4 regions of the Micromonospora sp. NBC_00860 genome follow, and region 2 is predicted to be linked to each of the others. Evidence: riboswitches for the same ligand, from Rfam matches in the RefSeq annotation. Region 2 holds a riboswitch; each other region holds the start of a gene.

Region 1 (3,990 bases), 2.2 Mb from region 2:
GCTCGGCAGCGTCGAGTACGCGGTGACAGTGCTCGGCACTCCGCTTGTGGTGGTGCTCGGCCACGACTCGTGCGGTGCGGTGCAGGCGGCCCGGGAGTCCGTCGCGACGGGTACCGCACCCAGTGGCCATCTGCGCGCGGTGGTCGACGCCGTGCTGCCCAGCCTGCGCCGGGCCCAGGCCGAGGGCGTGGACGACATCGACGGCATCGTCGACATCCACATCGCCCAGACCGTCGAGACGTTGCTCGGGCAGTCCCCGGTGCTGGCCGACGAGGTGGCGCGGGGGCGATGCGCGGTGGTGGGGGTGTCCTACCGGCTGGCCGCCGGAGCGGTGCGCCCGGTGGCCGCCATGCCGGCCGGCTTCGCGACGCTGGACAGCCCGGCCGGGTCGACCGACGCGACCGCGCCCGCCACCGTCTGACGCGTCGAGGGCCGCTCCGCGTCACGCGGAACGGCCCTCGACGGGGATCGTGCGGGTCAGAGCAACGACATGTGGACGTGGTCGGTGTGGTTCGACGGCCCGCTGTACGAACTCCAGCCGGTGGCCGGGAACCAGATCTGCCGGTTCCAGATCACGTAGTAGATGCCGAGCCGGTCGGCGTTACGGATGAGGAACGCGGCGACGTTGTTGCCGTACGTCCGGGTGTCGTTGTTGTGCCACGGGGAGAACCCGCTCTTCTGTAGCGACCAGTCGCAGGCGCGGCCCTTCGGGTGCTCCCACGGCCCGCCGGGGCGGTAGCAGCCGACGAACCGGTTGAAGCCGGCCGCCTTGACCTCCTTGTACGCGTGCAGCGTGCGCGGCGTGACGCAGCCGGACGTGGTGGGGTCGTTCTCGCTGCACGACTGGGGCTTCCAGTCACCGTCGGCCGTGCGACCCGGGCCGATCTTCGCGACCTTGGAGGTGGCATCCACCAGGCCGCCGGTGAAACCCTTGCCGCCGACGAGGGAGAGCGCCTTGTCGGCCTCGCTCTTGCGCTTCGCCATCAGGGCGGTCTGCTTCTGCTGCTCGCGGACCTCGGTGTCGAGGGCCAGTTTGGCCTGCTCGGCGCGGGCCTTCACCTCGTTGACCTCGGAGAGCTTCTTCTCGTTGACCATGTTGATCTCGTCGAGCATCCCGGCGCGCTGGACGAACGAGTCGGGAGCGTCGCTCTCCAGCAGCATGGCGACCGCGCCGATCCGGCCGGTCCGGTACGCCTGGGCGGCGATCTGCCCGACCTGCGGGGCCAACGCGTCGAGGTCGGCCTTGGCCCGGTTGACCTCTGCCGCCAGCTCGCTCTGCCGCTTCTTGGACTTGTCCAGCTTGGACTTGGCGGCGGAGTAGTCGCGGTTGGCCTGCTCGATGACGTCGTTGAGCAGCTTGGGCTCGCCGTCCTCCTCGTGCCCGGACGGTGTGGGGTTCGTCGGGGCGGCGTGTGCCGGGAGCGGCCCGGCGAGCACTGTCAGTGCGGCGATCACGGCCACCACGGGTGTCAACCAGCGGCGTAGGGGTGCCGTCACAATGTTCCCTTCCGTCGACCGCCGACCGGGTTAGCTGACGGGTTCGGGGCGGAAGCGGCCCCTACCGCTGACGCGGATTCACCCCAGATACCTGGGTCCCCGGCTCGCCGGCTGGCGATTGGGCGGTGGCACCGCAGGCGCCGCTTCGCGCCTTCATCGGTAACCGGCAGCGAGGTTACCCGAGAGTCGACCGGGTGAGCTACGCCTGGATGCCGACCAAAAGCGTCATTTCGCCATAGCGTTGAGTGACCAGTGACGTGGTTCTCAGGGTGGATGCCCGATCTGGTCACGCTGAGGAGTGTCACCATGCCGTATCCGTGCTCCTGTTCGACTCCGGCCACCGGTCGGTGGCCTCAGATGGGGGTGTGGTCCGCGTCCGGTCCGGCTCGTCGGAGCCGGTCGTCCGCGGTGAGCTGAGTGCGGCAAGTGCCTCCGTGCGGTCCGGCTGGGGCCGGGGCGAGGGAGCGTCGGTGGACGGTGGGGCATCGCTGCGTCCGGCGGCGGTCACCACGGCGGCCAGCCCGGTGGTCAGCGGTACGGCGGCGATCAGACCGAGGGTGGCGACCGCGCTGCGGACGATCTCCTGCGCGAGGAACTCACTGGTGAGGATCTGCCCGATCGGCCGTGCGTCGGCGGTGAGCAGGAGCAGCAGGGGTAGCGACGCGCCCGCGTACGCCAGCACGATGGTGTTGACAGTGGAGGCGATGTGCGCGCGGCCGACCCGGGTGGCCGCCCGGTACAGCTGCAACCGGGTCAGCCCGGGGTTGGCGTTCGCCAGCTCGGTGACGGTGGCCGCCTGGGTGACAGTGACGTCGTCGAGCACCCCGAGCGACCCGATGATGATCCCCGCGAGCAGCAGGCCGTGCAGGTCCACGTCGCCCTGGAACATCGACAGGGTGGTGGCGTCTTCACTGCCGAAACCGGTGAGGTGGGTCGCTGCCGTGGCGATGGTGGCGAGCACGCCGGTCAGCACCAGACTGCCCAGGGTGCCGAGCACCGCGACCGACGTCTGTGCGGTGACGCCGTGCGTCAGATAGAGCACCACGAACATGATCAGGGCCGCGCCCACCACCGCCACCAGCAGTGGTGACCGGCCGGCGCCGATGCCCGGCAGCACGAAGGTGAGCAGGATGGCGAAGCTGGCGGCCAGCCCGGCGAGCGCGGCCAGGCCTCGCCATCGACCGAACGCGACGATCGCGGCCGCGAAGACCACCGCCAGCCACACCATCGGGGTGCCGCGTTGGTGCTCGGCGATGTTCCAGTTGCTGGTGGTCGGGTCGGTGGGGTCGGCCAGCTCGACCAGGATGACCTCGTCGCCGACCTCGACCCGGGGTGCGCCGGGCCCGTCGGGCACCGGTGTCCGTACCTGTTTGCCGGCGGTCGGCCCGTCGTCCACCCGGACGTCGACGGTGCCGCACCGTCCGTCGCCGACCCTCGGTGTGCCCTCGGGAACCGACGGGGTCGGCGGGCACGGCTCGCTCACCACCCGGGTGACAGTGCCGGGGTAGCGCGGCACGTCCGCACCACCATCGGTCTGCGGTGACCCGCCGCGCGGCCAGAGCAGCGCCGCGGCGAGCACTGTGGCGACGAAGAGGGGGACCACCGTCATGACGAGGATCCGTCGCACCCGTGGTGGGGCGGACGGCGCACTGTGAGTGTGGTCGGCGGCCAAGGTGAGACTCCCAACGATCCGGTGCGGGATACGGGTCAGCGGTCCGGACGGTTCACCGTTGCTGTGGAAACGCGGCGGACGGCGGGACGGATCGCTGCCTGATGACCACTTGATCACGGAGGGTCAGTGCTCGGCCCGGTCGACCGGGGACGACGCCACGTCGTGGCGGCGAGGGTGCCCGGCTGTACGGCGGCATGCGGAGGGCCATCGTGGGAGATGCTAGCCAGCCAACCTGGGCGTCGCAGGTCGTGGCGGAGTGTCGGGTGCCCGAACCGCCCGCGTGGCGGCCCCGGCGGTCAGCCGCGCTTCATGAGCCGACCGACCGCCGCCATCATCTCGGTGGCCATCTCGTCGGCTCGACCCTCGGCGGCGCCCTCGTGCATGCAGTGCCGGGCGTGCCCGTCGAGCAGCCCCAGGGCCACCTTGTCGAGGGCGGCCTGGATCGCGGAGATCTGGGTGAGCACGTCGATGCAGTAGCGGTCGTCGTCGACCATCTTCTCGATGCCCCGGACCTGCCCCTCGACGCGGCGGAGCCGCGCGAGCAGCTGGTCCTTGCTGGCGGTGTATCCGCGGATCGGGGTGGGTGCGGTCATGCCGACCAGGATAGCCTACCCCCAGGGGGTATGGTACGGTCGTGTCCCGATGAGATACCCCCACCGGGTACCGGTACCGCAAGAGGAGACGATCCAATGGTCAACACGACGTACCAGGTGCAGGGCATGACCTGCGGGCACTGCGTCAGCGCGGTGAGCGCCGAGGTCAGCGCCATCGCGGGTGTGCGGGACGTCCAGGTCGACCTCGCGGCCGGCCGGGTCACGGTG
Region 2 (3,990 bases):
TCCCGACCAGCGGCGGAAGGTGGTTCTCGTGGGCGCAGGTCATGACCACCACCATGGGTCCGTCGCCAATGCCGCACACCAGCACCGAGGTCGACTCTGGGCGGCGTTCGGGCTGCTCGCCACCCTGATGGTGGTCGAGGCGGTGGTCGCCCTGCACACCGGCTCACTCGCCCTGCTCTCCGACGCCGGGCACATGTTCACCGACGTACTCGGCATCGGGATGGCGCTCGCCGCGATCACGGCGACCCGGCGGGCCACCGGCGACCCGCAGCGCACCTTCGGGCTCTACCGGCTCGAGGTGCTCGCCGCGCTGGCCAACGCCGTCCTGCTCTCCGGCGTGGCGATCTACGTGGTGATCGAGGCGATCCGCCGTTTCGGCGACCCGCACCAGGTCATCGCCGGCCCGATGCTCGCGGTGGCAGTGCTCGGCCTGCTCGCGAACGTCGCCGCCTTCGCCCTGCTGCGCGCCGGGGCCCGGGAGAGCATCAACCTCCAGGGCGCCTACCTGGAGGTGGTCGGCGACCTGCTCGGCTCGCTCGGCGTCATCGGCGCGGCCCTGCTCATCACCGTCACCGACTGGTGGTGGGCAGATCCCCTGGTCGCGGTCGCCATCGGCGTGTTCATCCTGCCGCGCACCTGGCGGCTGGCCCGCGCCGCCATCCGCATCCTGGTGCAGGCCGCCCCGGAGCACCTCCAGGTGACCGCCGTGCACGACCGACTGGCCGCCGTCCCGGGTGTCGTCGAGGTGCACGACCTGCACGTCTGGACGCTCACCTCGGGCATGGAGGTGGCCTCCGCACACCTGACCATGGCACCCGGCGCGGAGGTCGGCGCGGTGCTCACCGCGGCGCGTACCGCCCTGCACGACGACTTCCGCATCGAGCACGCGACGTTGCAGATCGAGCCGGGCGCCGCCTCCGGAGCGTGCGGCTCCATCGAGTGGTGAGGGGGCTTTTCGGAGCTTTCCTCCGCTCTTGCCGTAATTTTCCGTGGTGACGCACGCACCGTCCGTCACATTGGCTGCAGCCGCCCCACCGGCACCGGTAGGCTCGGTCCCGGCCTCCACCAGGCGGCGCCTTCCCGGCGCCGGTGGCGGCCGCCGCCTAATCGCCCAAGCGGGCGAACCGGGGAACCATGTTCCTGGGGTGTATCCGCGTCAGCGGTAGGGATCTTCCGTCCCGAACCCGTCAGCTAACCCGGTCGGCGGCTGACGGAAGGACATGCGCAGTGGCACCAGCACGACCACCCGCCGCCCGACTGGCGGCCCTGATCGTCGCGATGTTCACCCTCGGCGTCGCGCTCCCGGCCGGCACCGCCTCGGCCGCTCCCCCGACCGGCCTGCGGGCCGCCGCACCCGACTCAGACGAGGAGGGCGGCACCCCGGCGTTGCGCGCCCAACTCGAGGCCGCCAGCAAGGGCTACCTGGACGCGAAGCGCGCCCTGGACACCTCAGTGAAACGGCAACAGCAGCTCGCCACCCAGTTGAAGACCATCGAGGTCGAGATCGGCCAGCGCAACGGCAAGGTCGGCGAGATCGCCGAGGTGGCGTACCGCACCGGCCGGCTCGGCGCGATGTCGGCGCTGCTCAACAGCAACACCCCGGAAGGCTTCATGGACCGGGCCGCCGCGCTGGACGCGGTGGCCGCCAACGAGGACCGGGTGCTTCGCGACCTGCTCGACAGCAAGGACAAGGCCAACCGCACCCGGGTGGCCCTGGACGGCGAGATCAACGAACAGCGCAAGCAGGTCGCGGTGATGGCCAAGCGCAAGGACCAGGCCGAACGGGCCCTGACCGTGGCCACCACGCCCAAGCCGCAGACCACCGCCGACGCCGGCTCCAACCGGGGCACCTCCAGCGCCAACGCGAAGGCCGCGCCGCGCAACTCCGACGGCTCCTGGCCCTCCGAGTCGTGCAGCGTCAACGACCCCACGCCGGCCAACGGCTGCATCACCCCGCGCACCCTGCACGCGCTCAACCAGGCCAAGTCCGCGGGCTTCACCCGGTACGTCTCGTGCCACCGCCCCAGCGGCTCCGGTGAGCACCCGAAGGGCCGGGCCTGCGACTTCGCCGCGCAAAAGAACGGCTTCGGCGGAAACGCCACCGGCGGCGACAAGACGTACGGCAACAACCTGGCCGCGTACTTCATCCGCAACGCCGACCGGCTCGCCGTGCTCTACGTGATCTGGTACAGGCAGATCTGGCTGCCCAGCAGCGGGTGGAAGTCGTACAGCGGGGCGCACGGCACCCCGTCCACCGACCACACCAACCACGTGCACCTGTCGGTCTACTGACCCACGCGTCGTGATGCCTGTGAGCCACCGGGACGGCTCACAGGCATCACGCGTGTCCGGGGCCGGGCTACGTCGCCGGGCGTACCCCTGATGTCGTCGCTCGTCGGACGACCCGGCCGGGGCCGGCGGGCAGCATCGGCGTATGCCTCGGATCCGACCCGCCACCCGCAAGGCGCTGCTCACCCTGCACCTCGTCACCTCGCTCGGCTGGCTGGGCGCCGACCTGGTGCTACTCACCCTCGGCATCGCCGTGCAGCGGGGCGCCGACCCGGCGGTGGTCTATCCGGTCACGGCCCTGGTCGGGACGCTGCTGTTCGCGCCGCTGAGCGTCCTGGTCTGGCTGATCGGAGTCGCCAGCTCGCTGCTCACCCCGTGGGGCCTGCTGCGCCACCGGTGGGTGCTGGTCAAGCTGGTGCTCACCACTGTGATGGTCGGGCTGGTGCTGTTCCTGCTCACCCCCAACCTGCGCCACGCCGGAGCGGTCGGCGCCGCCCTGCCCGCACGCGATCGCGCCGATCTGGTCATCGCGCCGGCGGTGTCGACCAGCCTGATGATCATCGCGACGGTGCTGTCCACCTACAAGCCGTGGGGCCGGCGTCCCGCCGCCCGAACCACCCGCACGAACCGCGCTCGCGCCGCGACCACAACCTAGGTGCCCACCCGCGGTACGCGCCAAGGTCACGGCCTGCCCTGCGCCGCGATCTTGCACTTGCTGTCCCGACAAAGGGGGCATCTCACCGATATCGACAACCGGAACTGCAAGATCGACGAAGCGGGTGCGCGAGCCTCGGGGCGCCGGGTTCAGGTGGGCGGCGGGTTGCCGGTGCGGTCGAGGGCCGCGCCCAGCCGGGTGGCGAGGGCCAGGTGAGCGGCTTGCGCCTGGCGGAACGCGTAGCGGAACAGTGGCGTCGGCGCGGTCAGGGTGATCTCGACGTCGATGCGGACCAGGCCGTCCGGCTCGGCGCGTAGTCGGGTGTGGTTGCGCACGGTGGTGGCGGGCCACTGGCGGGCCACCATGACGATCTCGTCGGCCTCGCTGATCAGCACGTCCGCGTGGTAGGTGGTCCGGAAGCGCAGCGGACCGGCCGCCAACCGGTCGTTGATCGTGTAACTGGCCTGGGCGCCGGGCCGGGGCGGCACCCGGCGGACCCGGACGATCAGCGGATGCAGCTCGCCCTGCCGGGTCAGGTCACTGAGCAACGCGGCCGCCTCGGCGGGTGAGCACCGGGCCTGGACGGTGTAGCTGAAGGTATCGCTGCTGAGCACACCGTCTCCCGCCGTCGTTGGTCGCCCGATCGTCCCGTACCGATGTCTGCCTGGCAACGCCCGGCGGCCCCCAGCGCCGCGCCGGACCGGGCGGATGCGACGACCTGTCACCACCTGCGCCATTAAGGTCGGTTAGTACAAAATCTTCCGAAGATGCCGGAGGGCGGCCAGCATGAACGGCGACGACCGATGAGCGGGCACGTGATGGTCTTCGCGCCCACTCCACAGCTGACGGTGACAGTGGACCAGCCCAACGACCACCCCGAGCTGCACCTGCACCCCGGCGGGCAGGGCGTCTGGCAGGCCCGGATGGTGATCTCCCTCGGAGTCGACGTGGTGCTCTGCGCCGCCCTCGGCGGTGAGATCGGCCAGGTGCTGGAGCCGCTGCTGGTCAGCGAGGGCGTCAACCTCAAGGTGGTGGTCCGTGACTCC
Region 3 (3,990 bases), 3.6 Mb from region 2:
GCGGCCCGTCCGGCGCCCGTCCCCCGACAGCGCACCGCCGGCGGCGACGACGCCCGAGACCCCGTGAGCAGCGCCCGCGGCGAGGCCGGCGGGGCTGCCGACGAGGTCGGTCAGGCCGGCGGTCGATCAACGTACGTCGACCTGCGCTGACAGCGTCCACCCTGGTCAGCGGGGTCGGCGCGGCGTGATCCGACACGCCCGTGGCCAGTGCGCCCGGGTCGGCACGACGGTAGCCTGGTGCCGTGCTTCCGGTCGCGTTCACCTGTCCGCTGTGGTGGGTGGCGCGCTGGGCGACGCGGGTGCTGACCAGCCTCGCCGTCGTCGCGGCCCTGGCGCTCGGCGCAGGCCCGGCCACGGCCGCCGGATCAACGCCCAGCCCGGTGCCGACGTCGAATGCGGTGCTGGCCTCCGTCGCCGCCGGGCCGCTGGCGGCCTCCTGCCGGCAGGTCGGGGCGCACGGTGCGGCGCGCCAGGCGATACCGCCGGAGGCCGCCGAGGAGTCGGTCCCGACATCGTCGGTCGACACGCCGGTGGCGCTCCCCGGCGACCAGGGCACCATCGCGGCCCGCGTGCTGCCGGTCCGCGCGGCCGGGTCCGACCGGCTGCCCCTCGTCGACGCTGCGAGCGGTCGGGCTTCCCGGGCCCCACCCGGGCGCTGAGCCACCGGGACGACCGTCCCGTCACCGCGCCCCGTCGACCCACCGCTCCCTGACCCGCCGACCCGTGGCCCACACTGGCCCGCTGGTCGATGCGGCTCCCCATCGCACTGCTCTCTCCCCGAGGTGCCGACCATGGAGACCGTCGTCTTCTACCAGTTCGTGACCGAGGTGCCGCAGGCCGCCGCCATCTGGTCGACGCTGTTCCTGCTGACCCTGGGCCTCCTCACCGTCCTGGCCGCCCGCCCCGAACGGGAGCGGCCCGCTGACGATCCGCCCCCGGCCGGGCCGACCGTCCGGGAGATGGCCGCCGCCGAGGCCGTCGACGTGCGCCGGTACGCCGAGGAGGTGGCCGTCGCCGCGGCGGGCGCGGCCACCACCGCCCGGCGCCGACGCGCCGCCTGGCTGACCGCTCAGGAGCAATTGGAGCGGGCCTGGACCGGGTACGACGAGGCGGACACCGCAGCGCGTCGCTTCGCCGGGGCCGGGGTGTTGCCCACCCCGCAGACCCCGCACACCCCCGCCGAGTACGCCGCCCGGGAACGCTATCTGCACCGCGCGGCGATGGCGGCGTACTGGCGGGGCGACCTGACCATGGCCCAGCTCAGCGACGTGTTCGGGCACCGGCGTGGCTGGGATCCCCGGCGACACCCTGTCGAGCAGGAGGTGCTGATCAGCCGGGTGGTCCGGGACGCGCGGCTGGCCGACTACCAGGTGGCCGCCGGCCGTGAGCGGGCCGCCTGGCGCGACGCGGAGTTGGCCGCCGAGTCGGCCCGTACCCTCGCCGAGGAGGCGTACGCGGCGGCGGCCCGGCTGCGTCCGACCCCGGTGCCCGCTCGCCGGTCGGTGGCCGATGCGATACGACCCGCCGTCGTGGCACGGTGGCGCCCGGCCCGGGTGAGTTGAGCCCGATCCGTGATGTGAGGCCGGTCACCCAATAGCGGAATCGGACGGTCGGCGCGATCGGCGGCATTGTTCCCGCGATTATGGTCGCCTTCTTCGCGGCCTGTCCGGTTGTCGACCGCAGGCGTCACCGTAACCGGTTGTCCCATCGAGTCACATCATCGGCAATACGCGCAGAAATTGTCGCGCCAATTGAGGTTTACGCAGGTGAACCTGGCTTGGCAGGGCGTGAAGCGGCCAGTAGTGTCGTCCCGTCCGGTGCGGTAACCGATCGCAAGACGCGACGCCGCACCGACCCGCTTAATCGTGATCAACGAACCGGGGACCCACCAGTAAGTCCGGGGTGAATCCGCGAGCCACGGCCCGCGGTAGGGCGATCTTCCCGCCCGAATCCGTCAGCTAACCCGGTAGGCGGTGTCGGAAGGAGTCCCATCCTCGTGCAGCACCTTTCCACCCCTCGGTTGTTCCCTCGCCTCCACGGCGCGGCGGTGCACCCGCTCACTCGTCCAGTGACGGTGAGCTGACCCCCGGGTCATCGCCTTTCCCGCCCGGCCGCGCCGGGCGTTCCCCTGAGCGGTTCACCATCCGCGGACCACGATCCGCGCGCTGGCGCCTGCCCGGATACCGGTCCGGCCCCGGTGTGCCGCTCTCCCCCCGATCCGTGGAGGAACCCGTGAAGCACACAGTGAAGCGTCAGCTCCGTCGCCTCGTCACCGAGCGCCCGTACCAGATCGTCGCCGCCTCCGCCGCGGCCCTCGCCATCGCCACCACCACCGGCGCCCTGCTCACCACGGCCGACGACGCCCCGGCCGGCCAGCGCACCGCGACCACTGTCGCCGAGATGCGCAGCGACGTCGCCGCCTCCCGTGGCGAGGCCCGGGACGCGTCCCCCTCGGCCGGAACCGCGCCGACCACTGCCGCCCCGGCCACCAGCACCGCGTCACCCGCCGCAAAGGCCAGCAGCAACCCGGACCTGACCCGGAAGCCGGAGCGGCCGAAGCCGCCCGCGACCAAGGTGCTGGACTACGACTACGAGGCGCAGAACACCTACTACAACTGCGGCCCGGCGGCCACCCGCAACGCGCTCAGCGCCGCCGGCATCGACCGCACCCAGGAGGAGCTCGGCGCCGAGCTGGGCACCACCGAGATGGGCACCAACTCGGCCGAGGACACCACCCGGGTGCTGAACGCCGAGGTGAAGGGCTCCCCGTACCGGACCCGGATGTTCCCCGGCTCGCCCAGCCCGGCACAGATGGACCGGCTCCAGGCCGACGTGGTGAAGGCCATCACCGACGGCCGTGGCGTGGTGGCCAACGTCGTCGGGGACGCCACCGACACCGACGGTGGCTGGCACTCCTACGGCGGCGGGCACTACATCGCCGTCGTGGGCTACAAGGACAACGGTCGCACCGTGCGGATCGCCGACTCGGCGAACCCGGCCGACCCGTCGTACTGGATCACCACGATCGACCTGGCCAACTGGATCACCAGCCGGGGCTACTCCGCCTGACCCGGGCACGCTGACCGCCGCGGGCGCCGTCTCCCACAAGGAGCCGGCGCCCGCGGCCTTTGTCCGCGCGGGCCCGGGTAACGCCATCGACGGCTCTCGTACCGGGCCGTGAACCGTGGGAGACTGCGGCCGTGGTGGAGAAATCGGGTGGTCACGCCGGCCGTAGGCCGGTCCTGCTGCTGCTGCACGGCATGGGGGCGACCGGGGACGTGTGGTTGCCCTGGGCGCCGTACCTCGAGCAGCACTGGCCCGGGCGGTGGCTTGCACCGGACCTCGCCGGACACGGCTGGGCGCCGCCGCTGCCGTCGTACTCCTTCGCGGGCTTCGCCCAACAGATCGCGCAGGCCCTCGCCCCCGACGACCGGCTGGTCGTGCTCGGGCACTCGCTGGGTGGCGTGGTCGGCCTGGCGCTGGCCGCCCGCGACGCCGGAACGCCGGTGGACGCGGTGGTCGGGCTGGGCATCAAGGCGCTCTGGTCACCCGCCGAGCTGACCCGCGCCGCCGAGGTCGCCGCCCGACCGGTGAGCTGGTTCGCCAGCCGCACCGAGGCGGCTCGCCGCTACCTGCGCGTCGCCGGGCTGGCCGGCCTGGTCTCGCCGGACCACCCGGTGGTGGACGCCGGGCTGCGCCAGGTCGACGGCCGGTGGCGCCTCGCCATGGACCCGACCGCCTTCGCCGTCGGCGAGCCCGACCTGGCCGCGCTGCTGGCGGCGACCGACGTACCGGTGGTGCTGGCGCGCGGGGAGAACGACCCGATGGTCACCGACGAACAACTCAAGGAGTACGGCGTACCGGTCGCCACGCTGCCCGGCCTCGGGCACAACGCGCACGTGGAGGACCCGGCGGCGGTGCTGGCGCTGCTCGACCCCTACCGCTGAGCGGCTACGCCGGTGCGGAGGCGGTCAGTGTCTCGGCGGGCGT
Region 4 (3,990 bases), 1.7 Mb from region 2:
AGTCGTCGAGCCTCTGCACCCAGGTACCCCCGCCGGCCGCAGGTGTCCGCGTACCCCTCCATCCGGGGTTGATCCACTCGGTTTCCTGGAAGTCGGGGCGTCCGAAGCGCCAGAACCCCGCGATATCCCTGAAACCGAGTTGATCACCGCGGGTGCCGGCTCCGATGCGACGGAGCCGGCGCCGGCGGTCTTCCGGTCACGGTCAGGCGGCGGCGGTGCACTGGACGTCACGGCTGAGGCGGGTCGGGCGGGTCTGCGGGACGGTCAGTGGGGCGGCGACCGCCGCCGGGGCGTTTGGGTCGAGCCAGACCCGAACGGCCGGCCGGCCCGGCGGGAGGCCCGGAATGCCCGCGACCTGTTGCTCACGGCGGGTGAGCATCGCCACGTCGACGGTGAACTCGAAGAGCCGCCAGTCGACCTGCGGCTCGGCCCGGGCGCTCTGCGCCAGGAGCGCCACCCGGACCGGATCGGTCACCGGACGGGCGCGCCCCGCCACGTACGCCTCGTCGTCGCTCTCCTCCGCGGGGAACGAGTGCAGCGCGTAACGGCCGTCACGTTCGAGGTCGCGGCGCTTGGGCGAGTCGATGATGAAGCAGAACAGCCCCTCGGCGGTGATGACCGGGGAGACCGGATGGACGCGGGGCCCGCCGTCGGCACGGACCGTGGCCAGATAGCCGAAGCCCGGCCCGTATTGCTGGAGGAGAACGCGGATCCCGTCGGCGAGTCGGGGCTCGTCGGCGGCGAATTCGGACCAGGAAGCCATGTGGGCATTCTATCGAACAAATGTACGAGCAGCGACCTCGACTCGCTGGTCACCGGCACCGAATCCGGCCACTTCCGCCAGCGCGGCTATGGTGGTCCGATGCTGCTCTCCGACCGCGACCTGGTCTCCGAGATCAAGGCCGGCACGCTGGGCCTGGAGCCGTTCGAGCCCACCCTGGTGCAACCGTCCAGCATCGACGTCCGACTCGACCGGCTGTTCCGGGTCTTCAACAACCACCTCTACACCCACATCGATCCCGCCATGCAGCAGGACGACCTGACGTCGGTGGTCGAGGTCCCCGATGGCGAGCCGTTCGTGCTGCACCCGGGGGAGTTCGTGCTCGCCTCGACGCTGGAGGTCATCTCGCTGGGTGACCAGCTCGCCGGCCGACTGGAGGGCAAGAGCTCCCTGGGCCGGCTCGGGCTGCTCACGCACTCCACAGCCGGTTTCATCGACCCGGGCTTCTCCGGTCACGTGACGCTGGAACTCTCGAACGTGGCGAACCTGCCGATCACCCTCTGGCCGGGCATGAAGATCGGGCAGCTCTGCATCTTCCGGCTCTCCTCGCCGGCCGAGCACCCGTACGGCTCGGTGGTCTACGGCTCGCGCTACCAGGGCCAGCGGGGGCCGACGCCCAGCCGCGCCTGGCAGCACTGGCGCACCTGGCCAACCCGCTGAGGCTCCGCTGCTAGAACCAGGACGACGAGGGCCCGCCGCGACGGATCGCGACGGGCCCTCTGGTCACCCTGGGGTCAGCCTGGGCGGCCGTAGCTGTGGATCGGGCCGTCGTCGACCTTCTTCATCTTCACCGGTTGACCGGCCTGGGAGGCGTGCACCACCCAGCCGCCGCCGACGTACATGCCGACGTGGTGGATGTCGCTGTAGTAGAAGACCAGGTCGCCGGGACGCAGGTCGCCCCTGCTGACGTTCTTGGTCACGCGGCTCTGCGCGGCGGCGTTGTGCGGCAGCGACACGCCGGCCTTCGCCCAGGCGGCCAGCATCAGCCCGGAGCAGTCGTACGAGTTCGGACCCTCGGCACCCCAGACGTAGGGCTTGCCGATCTGCGCGCAGGCGAACTTGACAGCGGTGCCCGCGGCGCCGCCGGGGTAGCTACCCGGGCAGGGCGCCGGGCGCAAAGGACCGCCGCCGCCGTTGCCGTACACCTTGAGGCGTAGCTTCTGCAGGCGGTCGATCTCTTCGTTGATCTGCTTCTTCTTCGCCGCCAGCTGGGCCTCGGTGCGGGTCAGCTGGGCCACCATCTCGTCCAGCGGCGCCTTCTGCGCGGCCAGCTGGTCGCGCAGGTCGGCCACCTGGCGTACGTCCTTCTGCTGGTTGTGCGCGAAGCGGTCGAGCATTTCGAGCTGGCCGACCACCTCGCTCGGCGACCGGCTGCCCAGCACCGCGTTGACTGTCGAGACGTTCTCGCCCTTGTAGGCGCGTACGGCCAGCGCGCTGACCTTGTCCATCGCGGCGTCGACCTGGCGCTCCAGCGGGGTGATCCGGGCGGCCAGCGCGTCGGCCTGCTTGCGCTTCGCGGCGAGGTCGGTGCGGGTGGCGTTGTGCCGTTCGATGATCGGTTCGAGCTTGTTCCAGTCGGCGTCGATCTGGCGCTCGATCTCGGCGACGGACGGGTCAGCGTGGGCCGCCGTGGCACTGCCGGTCAGAACGACGGCGACGCCGGCCAGCGCGGCGAGTGCGGTGGTGAAGCGGGACCAGCGTGGGCGCGGCACGATCGACGGCGGGCCGGCTGATGCCGACCGCTCGGACGACGGCCGCGGGGCATGGAGTGCCACCGGGGTTCCGTACTCCTTCTTCCTGACCGCCTACCGGGTTAGCTGACGGGTTCGGGCGGGAAGTCGGCGCCCTACCGCAGTGGTTGCGGATTCACCCCGAGGGACCTGGGTCCCCGGTTCGCTCGGAAACGACTCGGCGGTGTCGGTCCGTTACCGCCCGGGCTGGGCGGAGCTGCTGTCGGGCCGACAAATGACCAGAGTAGAGACGCCTGTTACCGATCCGCAACCCGTGCGGCCGTGACACTCCGTACCGATTGGACGAGGTCACCGACCGTGTGTGAAGAATTCTTTCCGCAGGCTTCGATAGATGGAAAGGTATTGACGCAACCTCCCGGACGGCGCGATGGTGACCTGACCTCACTCCGCGAGAATCTAGGGGGTTCGATGCACCATCCAACCCTGTCGACCGGCTGGCGTGCACTGCTCGCCGCCACCGTGGTCGCCGCCGCGACCACTGTGCCACTCTCCGTCGGCCCGGCCGCCGCCGCGCCCACCACCGACCGCCAGCAGCAGTACGCCGCCGCAGCCAGCGAGTACGGCGTGCCGGCCGTCGTGCTGCTCGGCGTCTCCTACCTGGAGTCGCGCTGGGACACCAACGCCGGCACACCGAGCACCAGTGGCGGCTACGGCCCGATGCACCTGACCGACGCCCGGCACGTGGCCGCCCTACCCGGGCGCGGTCACCACGACGCCGGTGCCGAGGACCCACGCGGTGACGACTCCCGACCCGCCCGGGTGCCCGTGCCCCGGCCGGTCGAGGCGCCCGCCCCGTCCACCGCCGCGTTGCAGACCGTGGACGCCGCCGCCGCGCTGACCGGCGCCGCCCCCGAGGCACTGCGCACCGACGTGGGCCTCAACATCCGTGGCGGGGCCGCGCTGCTGGGCGCGTACCAGAGGGATCTGGGCGCGCCGGTCGGCGCCGGCACCGACCCGGCGGCCTGGTACGGCGCGGTGGCCCGCTACTCGGGCGCGGACAGCGCCGACGCCGCGGCGGCCTTCGCCGACGAGGTCTTCACCACCATCGGCGCGGGCCAGTCCCGGGTGACCGACGACGGCCAGCGGGTCAGCCTGCCGGCCCGCGCGGTACGGCCCGAACGTTCCTGGTTGGACCGGCTGGGCCTGCGCCGGCTGGCCCGCCCGGACGGGGTGGAGTGCCCGCACACCATCTCCTGCGAGTGGATCCCGGCACCCTACGAGGCGTTCGGTGACGGGGACTACGGCAACCACGACCTCTCCGACCGGCCCGCGCGGCAGAAGATCGAGTACATCGTCATCCACGACACCGAGGCGAGTTGGGCGACGACCCTGCAACTCGTCCAGGATCCGACCTACGTGAGCTGGCACTATTCGCTGCGCTCGGTCGACGGGCACATCGCCCAGCACGTGAAGACCAAGGACGTCGGCTGGCACGCCGGCAACTGGTACGTCAACGCG

Evidence for each region. A riboswitch is a leader RNA that binds a small molecule or an ion and turns the genes downstream of it on or off. The one in region 2 is predicted to bind cyclic di-AMP.
Region 1: it holds a riboswitch for cyclic di-AMP, as region 2 does, so the genes downstream of both, OH804_RS25440 (hypothetical protein) here and OH804_RS01155 (coiled-coil domain-containing protein) in region 2, are expected to answer to the same signal.
Region 3: it holds a riboswitch for cyclic di-AMP, as region 2 does, so the genes downstream of both, OH804_RS17760 (C39 family peptidase) here and OH804_RS01155 (coiled-coil domain-containing protein) in region 2, are expected to answer to the same signal.
Region 4: it holds a riboswitch for cyclic di-AMP, as region 2 does, so the genes downstream of both, OH804_RS27730 (C40 family peptidase) here and OH804_RS01155 (coiled-coil domain-containing protein) in region 2, are expected to answer to the same signal.

What each region holds. Positions count from the first base shown of each region.
Region 1 is NZ_CP108825.1:5,534,430-5,538,419, reverse strand. It holds gene OH804_RS25445 (carbonic anhydrase) at 1-421, shown strand, start outside; gene OH804_RS25440 (hypothetical protein) at 478-1,497, opposite strand; cyclic di-AMP (ydaO/yuaA leader) riboswitch at 1,502-1,632, opposite strand; gene OH804_RS25435 (YibE/F family protein) at 1,799-3,169, opposite strand; gene OH804_RS25430 (metal-sensitive transcriptional regulator) at 3,466-3,762, opposite strand; gene OH804_RS25425 (heavy-metal-associated domain-containing protein) at 3,859-3,990, shown strand, end outside.
Region 2 is NZ_CP108825.1:234,993-238,982, reverse strand. It holds gene OH804_RS01160 (cation diffusion facilitator family transporter) at 29-946, shown strand; cyclic di-AMP (ydaO/yuaA leader) riboswitch at 1,091-1,222, shown strand; gene OH804_RS01155 (coiled-coil domain-containing protein) at 1,228-2,292, shown strand; gene OH804_RS01150 (hypothetical protein) at 2,435-2,944, shown strand; gene OH804_RS01145 (SRPBCC family protein) at 3,094-3,558, opposite strand; gene OH804_RS01140 (1-phosphofructokinase family hexose kinase) at 3,748-3,990, shown strand, end outside.
Region 3 is NZ_CP108825.1:3,879,459-3,883,448, reverse strand. It holds gene OH804_RS17775 (acyltransferase family protein) at 1-150, shown strand, start outside; gene OH804_RS17770 (hypothetical protein) at 243-659, shown strand; gene OH804_RS17765 (hypothetical protein) at 792-1,562, shown strand; cyclic di-AMP (ydaO/yuaA leader) riboswitch at 1,847-1,988, shown strand; gene OH804_RS17760 (C39 family peptidase) at 2,221-3,069, shown strand; gene OH804_RS17755 (alpha/beta hydrolase) at 3,201-3,947, shown strand; gene OH804_RS17750 (CDP-glycerol glycerophosphotransferase family protein) at 3,952-3,990, opposite strand, start outside.
Region 4 is NZ_CP108825.1:6,009,559-6,013,548, forward strand. It holds gene OH804_RS27720 (pyridoxamine 5'-phosphate oxidase family protein) at 203-763, opposite strand; gene dcd (dCTP deaminase) at 764-1,441, shown strand; gene OH804_RS27730 (C40 family peptidase) at 1,516-2,556, opposite strand; cyclic di-AMP (ydaO/yuaA leader) riboswitch at 2,570-2,705, opposite strand; gene OH804_RS27735 (N-acetylmuramoyl-L-alanine amidase) at 2,941-3,990, shown strand, end outside.